DNA from 3 places in the Vibrio sp. 1580 genome. Region 3 is predicted to be linked to each of the others. Evidence: predicted binding sites of a transcription regulator. Region 3 holds the regulator's gene; each other region holds the start of a gene.

Region 1 (3,286 bases), on a different contig from region 3:
ACACCCAACAAGGGTAAATACATCAAAGGAATTAAAAAGGGTCGCATCGTGCGACCTTTTTTTATTTTTTTGCTGCCAAACGTTAGTGTTGAGGCTGTTTAGCGAACGCTTGCACGGCTGGGAAAGCTATTGGGTCTAAGATGTCTGCCAGAGCGCACAACCTACGGTGCAATTCTCCTGGGTAGTCGCCACACACGTTGATGTGTCCCATCTTGCGACCTGCACGTTTCTCCTTGCCATACCAATGAATGTGGCAACCATCCATTGATAACAATGCTTCTGGTAGTGTGTCTTCACCAAGAATATTGATCATTGAGGTTTCACGAACCAATTTCGTACTGCCTAATGGTAAGCCGCACACTGCGCGCAGATGGTTTTCAAACTGACACGTTTCTGCACCTTGCTGTGTCCAGTGACCAGAGTTGTGCACGCGTGGAGCAATCTCATTCACTAAAAGTGCCCCATCGACATCAAAGAACTCAAGCGCCAATACGCCAACGTAATCTAGGCTATCTGCGACTGCCGTGAACATTTGCTTTGCTTGTTCCTGTAACCCTGGCGCATCAATCGCAGTAGAAAGACTCAATACACCGTTGGTGTGAACATTCTCTGCCAGAGGGTACACTTCCACACTGCCATCTTTGCTTCGAGCACCAACCAGTGATACTTCGCGGTTAAAAGGAACAAACTCTTCAGCAACAATCGCTTGAGTTGGTGTTGCCGCGATGCACTCTGCCATCTCAGTCCAAATGTCGTCGACTTGAGAAGCTTCTTTTAAGCGCCATTGGCCTTTACCATCGTAACCACCTAATGCACTTTTCAGAACCATTGGCATACCAACGTGTTCAATTGCGCGCTCAAAGTCTTCACGAGTTTCAATGACGTAGTATTTCGCGTTGCGCACGCCAGCATCATCAAGCAGTGCCTTTTCAATACGGCGATCACCACCTGCTTTGATGGCTTGCGTACTTGGTAGGAACTTGCCGCTCGCTTCGCAAACCTTGAGCACGTCATGTGGAATATGCTCGAACTCGGCAGTAATCACATCAACTTGCGTAATCGCATTTTCCAAACCATGGCCAAGTACCTGTTGAGTTAAAGGGTGAACGACATCACCGCTGCTGACATCGTAAGCTGAAATTTGAATATTCAGTGGCGCACCAGCCAGAGACATCATACGAGCCAACTGACCCGCACCAAGAACCAGTACATGCATCTGATTAATCCTCTGCAGGGTTTGGATTTGCGAGAACTGTTTCCGTTTGCTCATTACGGAATGCTTCTACCTTCGCCATGATGTTTTCATCATGAGTGCCTAGGATTTGCGCTGCTAGGATACCGGCGTTTGCTGCGCCCGCTTCGCCAATCGCCAATGTACCAACCGCAATTCCCTTTGGCATCTGTACAATAGAAAGCAGTGAATCCATACCTTTCAGTGCACGAGACTGAACGGGAACCCCAAGCACTGGCAAACTAGTAAACGCCGCCGCCATACCTGGTAGGTGGGCTGCACCACCTGCGCCTGCGATGATAACTTTGATGCCGCGTTCTTTTGCGCCACTGGCGTAGTCAGCCAGTAATTGAGGAGTTCGGTGTGCTGACACGACTTTTGTTTCGTAAGGCACGCCAAATTGGTCTAGCATGTCCGCTGCTAGTTTCATGGTTGGCCAATCGGATTTAGAACCCATGATGATACCGACTTTCATCTCAAACTCCTTTAAGCTGCAAAAATTAGGTGAGCTATAAATTTGTGCGCATTATACGGGGATTTTTATCTCAAGCAAACGTTTGCGTCTTGTTGTTGGCGCTATTGATACATTTTATAAAAAAATTGCTTTAGTGTCTGAGAATGAATATTTGTACACTTAGTGAAAACAACACAGTCAAACAAATAGGAAGTAATCGGTGGATAACTTTGAACAAGTGCTCAACGCACTCAAGCAAGGCGAAGTGATTGCCTATCCAACAGAAGGGGTTTTTGGTGTCGGATGTGATCCAGATAACCCAGAAGCAATTCAAAAGCTATTAGAGCTCAAGCAGCGTCCGGTAGAAAAAGGGCTGATTCTCATCGCGGCAAGTTATGATCAGCTCTTGCCTTATATTGATGAATCTCAGTTGACTGAAGAACAATTACAGACTGTTCATGCCACTTGGCCAGGCCCATACACTTGGATCATGCCAGCGAGCGATAAAGTATCCAACTGGGTTTCAGGGCAGTTTGATTCAATTGCGGTTCGTGTGACTGATCATCCTTTGGTGCAAAAAATGTGTAATGCATTCGGAAAGCCGTTAACCTCTACCAGCGCGAATCTTTCCGGCTTACCACCGTGTATGACCACGGAAGAAGTCGAAGAGCAGTTGGGTGATAAGCTGGTCGCCATTCTTCGTGGCGAGACCAGCGGTCGTGATAAACCCAGCGAGATTCGTGACGCCAAAACTTCACAAATATTAAGACAGGGTTAACCCTGCTAGCCAGCCATCATTAGGTTTCACGTAATAGGTAATAACGTATGTCAGCGATCGATAAGCACGCCGTAAAGCAGTTCTTGATGTCACTTCAGGATTCCATTTGTCAGCAGTTAGAACAAGAAGATGGAAAGGCCGTCTTTGTCGAAGATGCATGGCAACGTGAAAAAGGAGAGCGTCTGGGTGGCGGTGGTCGCTCACGTGTTTTGCGTGATGGCCTTGTTTTCGAGCAGGGAGGCGTGAATTTCTCGCATGTGGAAGGGAAAGAAATGCCAGCATCTGCGACAGCGCATCGCCCAGAGCTAGCGGGTCGTCGTTTTGAAGCGATGGGTGTTTCTTTGGTTATTCACCCTAAAAACCCTTACGTACCGACTTCACACGCCAATGTCCGCTTCTTTATTGCAGAAAAAGATGGCGAAGACCCAATTTGGTGGTTTGGTGGTGGTTTTGACCTAACGCCGTTCTACCCATTTGAAGAAGATTGCCAATCATGGCACGACACTGCAAAACAGCTTTGTGCACCATTTGGTGACGATGTTTACCAAGAGCATAAGGCATGGTGTGACAAATATTTCTTCCTACCACATCGTAATGAAACTCGCGGTGTTGGCGGTTTGTTCTTTGATGATCTAAACCAGTGGGAATTTGATAAGTGTTTTGCTTACATCAAAGCAGTCGGTGAAGGCTATTGCCAGGCTTATTTGCCGATCGTTTCTCGTCGTAAAGAGATCGAGTATGGTGAGCGTGAGCGTGAATTCCAACTATATCGTCGCGGCCGTTACGTAGAGTTCAACTTAGTGTATGACCGTGGCACCTTATT
Region 2 (3,286 bases), on a different contig from region 3:
CGACACCACCACGAACAGATTGCTCAGGGTCTAAACGGTTTGTTACCCCGACGCTTTTCGCTGTTGGCAGAGTAAGCATCATCATCCCCCTAACACCCGTTGGCGATTTTGCTGTTGGTTTCCAATGTGACTCTTGATAAGCCAATGCTGCAATTAATCGCCAGTCGAACTCTTCGCTGTATTTTTGGAATAAAGGTGCCCATTTAGGCAATTTGTCATCCAGAGCTCGAATGAATGCGCGAGTATCAACGTAGTCAAATGCTTCAATATGACCAATGTACTTTTCTTCGAGGGTGGACAGTTCTCCTGATTGTTTGATGTTACCGAAAAACTCTATCAGCATTGCATACAAGCTTTCGTCTTCAGAACGTCGAGTAAACCAAGACACAGGTTGATCTTCTGTAAGTTCGAACGCGAGCGCAAGATCGGGGTAAAGGCGTTGAGCTAGGGAAAGTTCCACCGAATCAGTCACAGTAAAACGTAACTCACCCTTCGATACGTATTTGAGTAAGTCTCTCGTGTCAGCATCACCAACAATTTCAAACTGAAGTTCTGGATACTGCTTCTTTAACGCTGTTAGGGTCGGAACATATTGCGATTGTTCAACGATCTTTAATGTTTGAGCGCCTGCATTTGTATCTTCGTCGGACTCGTCGTCTTTCGAGGCTTGGTATTCAATGAGTTGTTCGATATCACGTGGTCGAAGTTGCCCTTTTTTATATACCACTTGTTGGCTTACATAATAATAGGCAGGGCCTGGTCTAAATCGTTTGACTGCTTGTGACGTTTGATTTAAACCCGTAGCGATGATATCGATATCTCCTTTCTTAAGAGCAGGAAAAAGCTCAGCTTGGCGAAAGGCTGGTTTAATCTCGAGTTTGACGCCGAGCTGCTCCGCAAACTGACGCGCCAATTCGTAATCCAACCCTGCGGGACCATCGGGACCTATGTAGTAGGAAAGCTGATTGTTTAGCGTGCCAACACGAAGCACACCACGTTCTTGAATTTTTTCAAATTCACTTTTGGGCTCCGACTCAATCTGGCAAGCAGAGAGTAAAAGAACAGAAACTAAAATTAGAGCACTGCGCTTGAGCCGGTTGAAGTGACTTATTTGCATTGATAGGTACATCTTGGAAAATTTCTATTTGCCTTTATATCAAAGCGAGCTCATGGGGCAAAGTGAATCACACACTTATAACGTGACATTGTGTGTTTTATCGACATTTTAGTTGTAATTCAAATTTGACAAAAAAAATGACGCAAACGGTTGCTTTTGGTGTTACATCACAAAAACAATTACTATATAATGCGCTCGCAATGACGAGGTGGAATCGGCATAGGTTCGACAGGGCTTATTTTAAGTGTCTGAATTTATTCCAATATCACCTTAATCAATTGCATAAGAGACCTAAGCACATGAGAATTTTGCGTGGCTCCCCAGCTCTTTCTGAGTTTCGTGTTAATAAACTACTGGAACTTTGTCGTGAACAAGATCTGCCTGTAACTGGCATTTATGCCGAGTTTATGCACTTTGCCGATCTAAAGTCAGACCTTGATGACCAAGAGTTAGAAAAACTTGAAAAGTTACTAACTTACGGCCCAACCATCGAAGAGCATGAGCCTGAAGGTCTTCTACTTCTTGTCACGCCTCGTCCTGGCACTATCTCGCCTTGGTCTTCTAAATCTACCGATATCGCTGTTAACTGTGGTCTGGAGAAAGTGAAACGTCTAGAGCGTGGTACGGCTTATTATGTCGAATCTTCAGTTGTTCTCTCAGAAGCTCAAGCTGACGCTGTTAAAGCGTTAATTCACGACCGCATGATGGAAACAGTATTCACAGAATTTGAAGCCGCATCAGCATTATTTACTGTTGCAGAGCCTAAGCCTGTCGCACATGTTGATATCTTAGCTGGCGGTCGTCTTGCGCTTGAAGAGGCAAACGTTTCCCTTGGCTTGGCACTCGCAGAAGATGAAATTGATTACTTGGTAGAGAACTTTACTAAGCTTGGGCGTAACCCAAACGACATTGAATTGATGATGTTTGCTCAGGCGAACTCAGAGCATTGTCGCCACAAAATTTTTAACGCAGATTGGACTATCGACGGGGTAGATCAACCTAAGTCTTTGTTCAAAATGATCAAAAACACTTTTGAAACGACACCTGACTATGTGCTGTCTGCATACAAAGACAACGCAGCCGTTATGACAGGTTCTAAAGCGGGGCGTTTCTTCCCTGACCCTAAATCTCGTCAATACACGTACCACCATGAAGATACGCACATCTTGATGAAGGTAGAAACGCACAACCACCCAACGGCAATCTCTCCATGGCCGGGCGCATCGACTGGCTCAGGCGGTGAAATCCGTGACGAAGGCGCGACGGGTATCGGCGGTAAGCCAAAAGCGGGTCTGGTTGGTTTTACAACCTCTAACTTACGTATTCCTGGTTTTGAACAGCCATGGGAAACCGACTTCGGCAAGCCGGGTCGTATTGTGAATGCGTTAGACATCATGCTTGAAGGCCCTCTTGGCGGCGCGGCATTCAACAACGAATTTGGTCGTCCAAATCTATTGGGTTACTTCCGTACTTACGAAGAAAAAGTCACTTCTCATGCGGGTGAAGAAATTCGTGGTTACCACAAACCAATCATGATTGCTGGTGGTATGGGTAACATCCGCGATGAACACGTACAGAAGAAAGAGATCCCTGTAGGTGCGAGCCTAATCGTACTTGGTGGTCCGGCAATGAACATCGGTCTTGGTGGTGGTGCGGCATCTTCCATGGCATCTGGTCAGTCAGCAGAAGATCTGGACTTCGCTTCGGTACAGCGTGAAAACCCAGAGATGGAACGTCGCTGTCAGGAAGTGATCGACCGTTGTTGGCAGTTAGGCGACGATAACCCAATCGCATTTATCCACGATGTGGGTGCAGGCGGTATCTCTAACGCATTGCCTGAACTTGTCGACGACGGTGAGCGTGGCGGTAAGTTCCAATTACGCGATGTACCAAACGATGAGCCGGGCATGAGCCCACTGGAAATCTGGTGTAACGAATCACAGGAACGTTACGTTCTAGCGGTGGCGCCAGAAAACATGGAAGCATTCGACGCCATCTGTAAGCGTGAACGCGCACCGTATGCAGTGGTGGGTGTGGCGACAGAAGAGCGTCATCTAACGCTAGAAGATTCTCACTTCGACAATACGCCAATCGATATGCCAATGGATATCCTGCTTGGTAAGCCACCGAAGATGCACCGTGACGCAACCACACTAAAAGTGGAAAGCC
Region 3 (3,286 bases):
CTTTCTCGGGAACATGATTATCCGCTCAAACGAGCTTGAACAAGAAAAACACATGGAAGAAGCCTTCGTTAAACAAAACGACTTTATCCAGCAACAATTGATGTCTTGGTTACCTCAGTTTTCAGACAAATGTAAAAAATTCGACGAATTTGGATTTTACTCGAGTGTCGCGAAACTATTAGTTGCATTTTGTAAACTAGACAGCGCCTACCTTCTTGGTGAATAATTGCCGCCTATTTTTAGGGAGCCTGCCTATCGGGCTTCCTGTATGCCTGAAAGTGACCAATTGTAAGTAACTTGGGTATAATATTCGTTTGCCTTAACTTAGCGCAAAGACGCTTGGTTATTTAGCAGTCAAAATGTGACTTCAAATACACAAATCTCTTGCTGAAAACATTGCTAGTCAGTCCACATAGGGCTAAAATGTGAGCGCAAACGATTAAATATGATTTATATGTAAACCGCTGAAATATAGCGGTTTTTGTGTTTTCTTAACAGGTTGATGGCAATTTCTCATCAGATAGAAAAAAGATAAAATTCATCGACCGATGCTGCTACGTACCCTTTTGTCGCACTTGGATCAACCGCTGCCGAGACACTTAGCGCCAATTTTATATTGCTAGGTGTGAAACCATTAGAGCATCAGGTACATCCAATACGACATATTTCAGTAGCTCGATACAGGACACCATTTATGGCCACGATAAAAGACGTTGCTCGCTTAGCCGGCGTTTCCACTACGACAGTTTCGCACGTTATCAATAAAACGCGTTTCGTTGCAGAAGCAACGCAAGAAAAAGTAATGAAAGCCGTTGACGAGCTAAATTACGCGCCAAGTGCCGTTGCACGCAGCCTAAAATGCAACTCAACTCGTACGATTGGCATGTTAGTAACTCAATCAACTAACCTATTTTTCTCAGAAGTGATTGATGGCGTTGAGAGCTACTGTTACCGCCAAGGCTATACTCTGATTTTATGTAACACAGGCGGGATTTACGAAAAACAACGCGATTACATTCGTATGCTGGCTGAAAAGCGCGTTGATGGCATCCTAGTGATGTGTTCTGACTTAACCGAAGAACTAAAAGAGATGCTTGACCGTCATGCGGACATTCCTAAAGTGGTCATGGATTGGGGCCCAGAGAGCTCACAAGCAGACAAGATCATGGATAACTCAGAAGAAGGTGGCTACATTGCAACCAAACATCTGATTGACAATGGTCATACGGATATCGCTTGTCTAAGCGGTCATTTTGAAAAGCTTGCTTGCCAAGAGCGCATTGCAGGTTTCCGTCGCGCAATGAGCGAAGCAAACCTAGCTGTAAATGAAGACTGGATCCTTGAAGGTAACTTTGAATGTGATACGGCCGTATTAGTTGCAGATAAAATTACCGCAATGGACAAGCGCCCGACGGCGGTATTCTGTTTTAACGACACAATGGCTCTAGGCCTAATGAGCCGCTTGCAACAAAACGGGATCAAAATTCCTGAAGATATTTCAGTGATCGGCTACGACAACATCGAGCTTGCGGAATACTTCTCTCCACCGCTAACGACTATCCACCAACCTAAACGTCGTGTTGGTAAAAATGCATTCGAAATTCTACTTGAGCGTATCAAAGATAAAGAACACGAAAAACGAATTTTCGAAATGCAACCTGAGCTTGTTATTCGAAATACTGTGAAAAAAATGAACTAAATTTCACTGTATTTAACCGTGTTAAATAAGCGCTCTACAGGGGCGCTTATTTTTTTGGAAAAATTAAGCATTCTCTAATACTTCACACCACTCTAATAACAATTGACTAACGTTAACTCCCTGTTTTATATAAATGTAATATATATTAAGAACTCCTTTTCAAAGGCCAATTTGCACCTTTCCATATGCAAAATAGAGCATTCAATCTATCATTTTTATTGAACCGAAATCACACTTTTAACGCTAAACCGTGATGTTAATTCAATATAAGAAGTATGCTCATTGTGTCACGCACAGGGCAAACCATTCGAAAGAGTGGGACGCAAAGCCTCCGGCCTGAACCATATTACGATATGGAAGGTAGCGGGGTTACCGATGGCAAGTGTGTAAGCAATGACTTTACTCTGTAATGACATTGTTTTTACGCATGTTTGCTACTCTCTCGGACCTGACTTTTGGTGGCGTAATATTAATTACACCGAGATAACAAAACATGGATAAACCGATACTCAAAGACTCTATGAAGCTGTTTGAGGCACTTGGTAATATCAAGTCGCGCTCAATGTTTGGTGGCTTCGGACTATTCGCTGATGAAACAATGTTTGCACTAGTGGTAAACAATCAGCTTCATATCAGAGCAGACCAAAAAACTTCATCTGACTTCGAGAAACAAGGGCTAAAGCCTTACGTTTATAAAAAACGTGGCTTTCCAGTCGTTACAAAGTACTACGCTATTTCCAGCGATTTATGGGAATCAAGCGAACGCTTAATCGAAGTAGCGAATCAATCATTGAAAAAGGCAAAGCTTGAGAAAGAACAGCAAGCAAGTACAAAGCCTAACCGTTTGAAAGATTTGCCTAACTTACGACTGGCTACCGAGCGCATGCTAAAAAAAGCCGGCATCGAATCCGTAGAGAAGCTTGAAGAGGAAGGTGCGCTTAACGCCTATAAAGCGATAAGAGATACGCACTCTGCAACCGTCAACATTGAGTTGCTATGGGCACTAGAAGGTGCTATCAACGGCACTCATTGGAGTGTGGTACCTCAAGCTCGCCGAGATGAGTTGATGAACGGCCTCCAATAAAAGTCGGCCTAAAAACTATCTTGTAAAACCGCAGTCTAATCTGCGGTTTTTTTGTGAAATTTTTTCGGTTTTCCTACTGTCTTATTACATATATCCCAAATTGGAATCAAAATTATGAATAAGAAACTGATTTTAGGTCTCATCCTACTAGCGGCTATCGTCTTTTTAGGTATTAACTTTGGCCAGTATTTAACCTTAGAGAATGCAAAAGCCCAACAAGAAGCACTAACTACATACATCGATCAGAATTTTGTATTCTCGGCTGCGATTTACTTTTTTACCTACATTGCAATTACCGCTTTTTCTATCCCAGGAGCGGCAGTAGTCACCTTACTTGGTGCAGCCTTATTTGGTTTTTGGACAAGCTTGCTACTGGTTTCTTTCGCTAGCACTATGGGGGCAACACTGGCCTTCTTGAGCAGCCGATACTTATTGCGTGACTGGGTACAAAACAAATTCGGAAATAAACTCAACGCAATTAATCAAGGTGTCGAAAAAGACGG

What was found. The regulator PurR, encoded in region 3, represses purine synthesis genes. The targets are predictions, from matches to a motif close to TNANGNAAACGTTTNCNTNA.
Region 1: purE (5-(carboxyamino)imidazole ribonucleotide mutase) is a predicted target of PurR. The motif match lies at 1,777-1,796, and genes of this name have one in related genera.
Region 2: purL (phosphoribosylformylglycinamidine synthase) is a predicted target of PurR. The motif match lies at 1,256-1,275, and genes of this name have one in related genera.

What each region holds. Positions count from the first base shown of each region.
Region 1 covers NZ_JAWOVT010000016.1:1,995-5,280, reverse strand. Annotated here, with positions in the region: gene R7093_RS20500 (type I DNA topoisomerase) at 1-17, shown strand, start outside; gene R7093_RS20495 (5-(carboxyamino)imidazole ribonucleotide synthase) at 83-1,216, opposite strand; gene purE (5-(carboxyamino)imidazole ribonucleotide mutase) at 1,221-1,706, opposite strand; gene R7093_RS20485 (L-threonylcarbamoyladenylate synthase) at 1,906-2,463, shown strand; gene hemF (oxygen-dependent coproporphyrinogen oxidase) at 2,511-3,286, shown strand, end outside.
Region 2 covers NZ_JAWOVT010000009.1:126,990-130,275, reverse strand. Annotated here, with positions in the region: gene mltF (membrane-bound lytic murein transglycosylase MltF) at 1-1,117, opposite strand, end outside; gene purL (phosphoribosylformylglycinamidine synthase) at 1,417-3,286, shown strand, end outside.
Region 3 covers NZ_JAWOVT010000007.1:232,439-235,724, forward strand. Annotated here, with positions in the region: gene torD (molecular chaperone TorD) at 1-226, shown strand, start outside; gene purR (HTH-type transcriptional repressor PurR) at 695-1,699, shown strand; cyclic di-GMP riboswitch class I at 1,987-2,076, shown strand; gene R7093_RS13635 (TfoX/Sxy family DNA transformation protein) at 2,193-2,783, shown strand; gene R7093_RS13640 (TVP38/TMEM64 family protein) at 2,898-3,286, shown strand, end outside.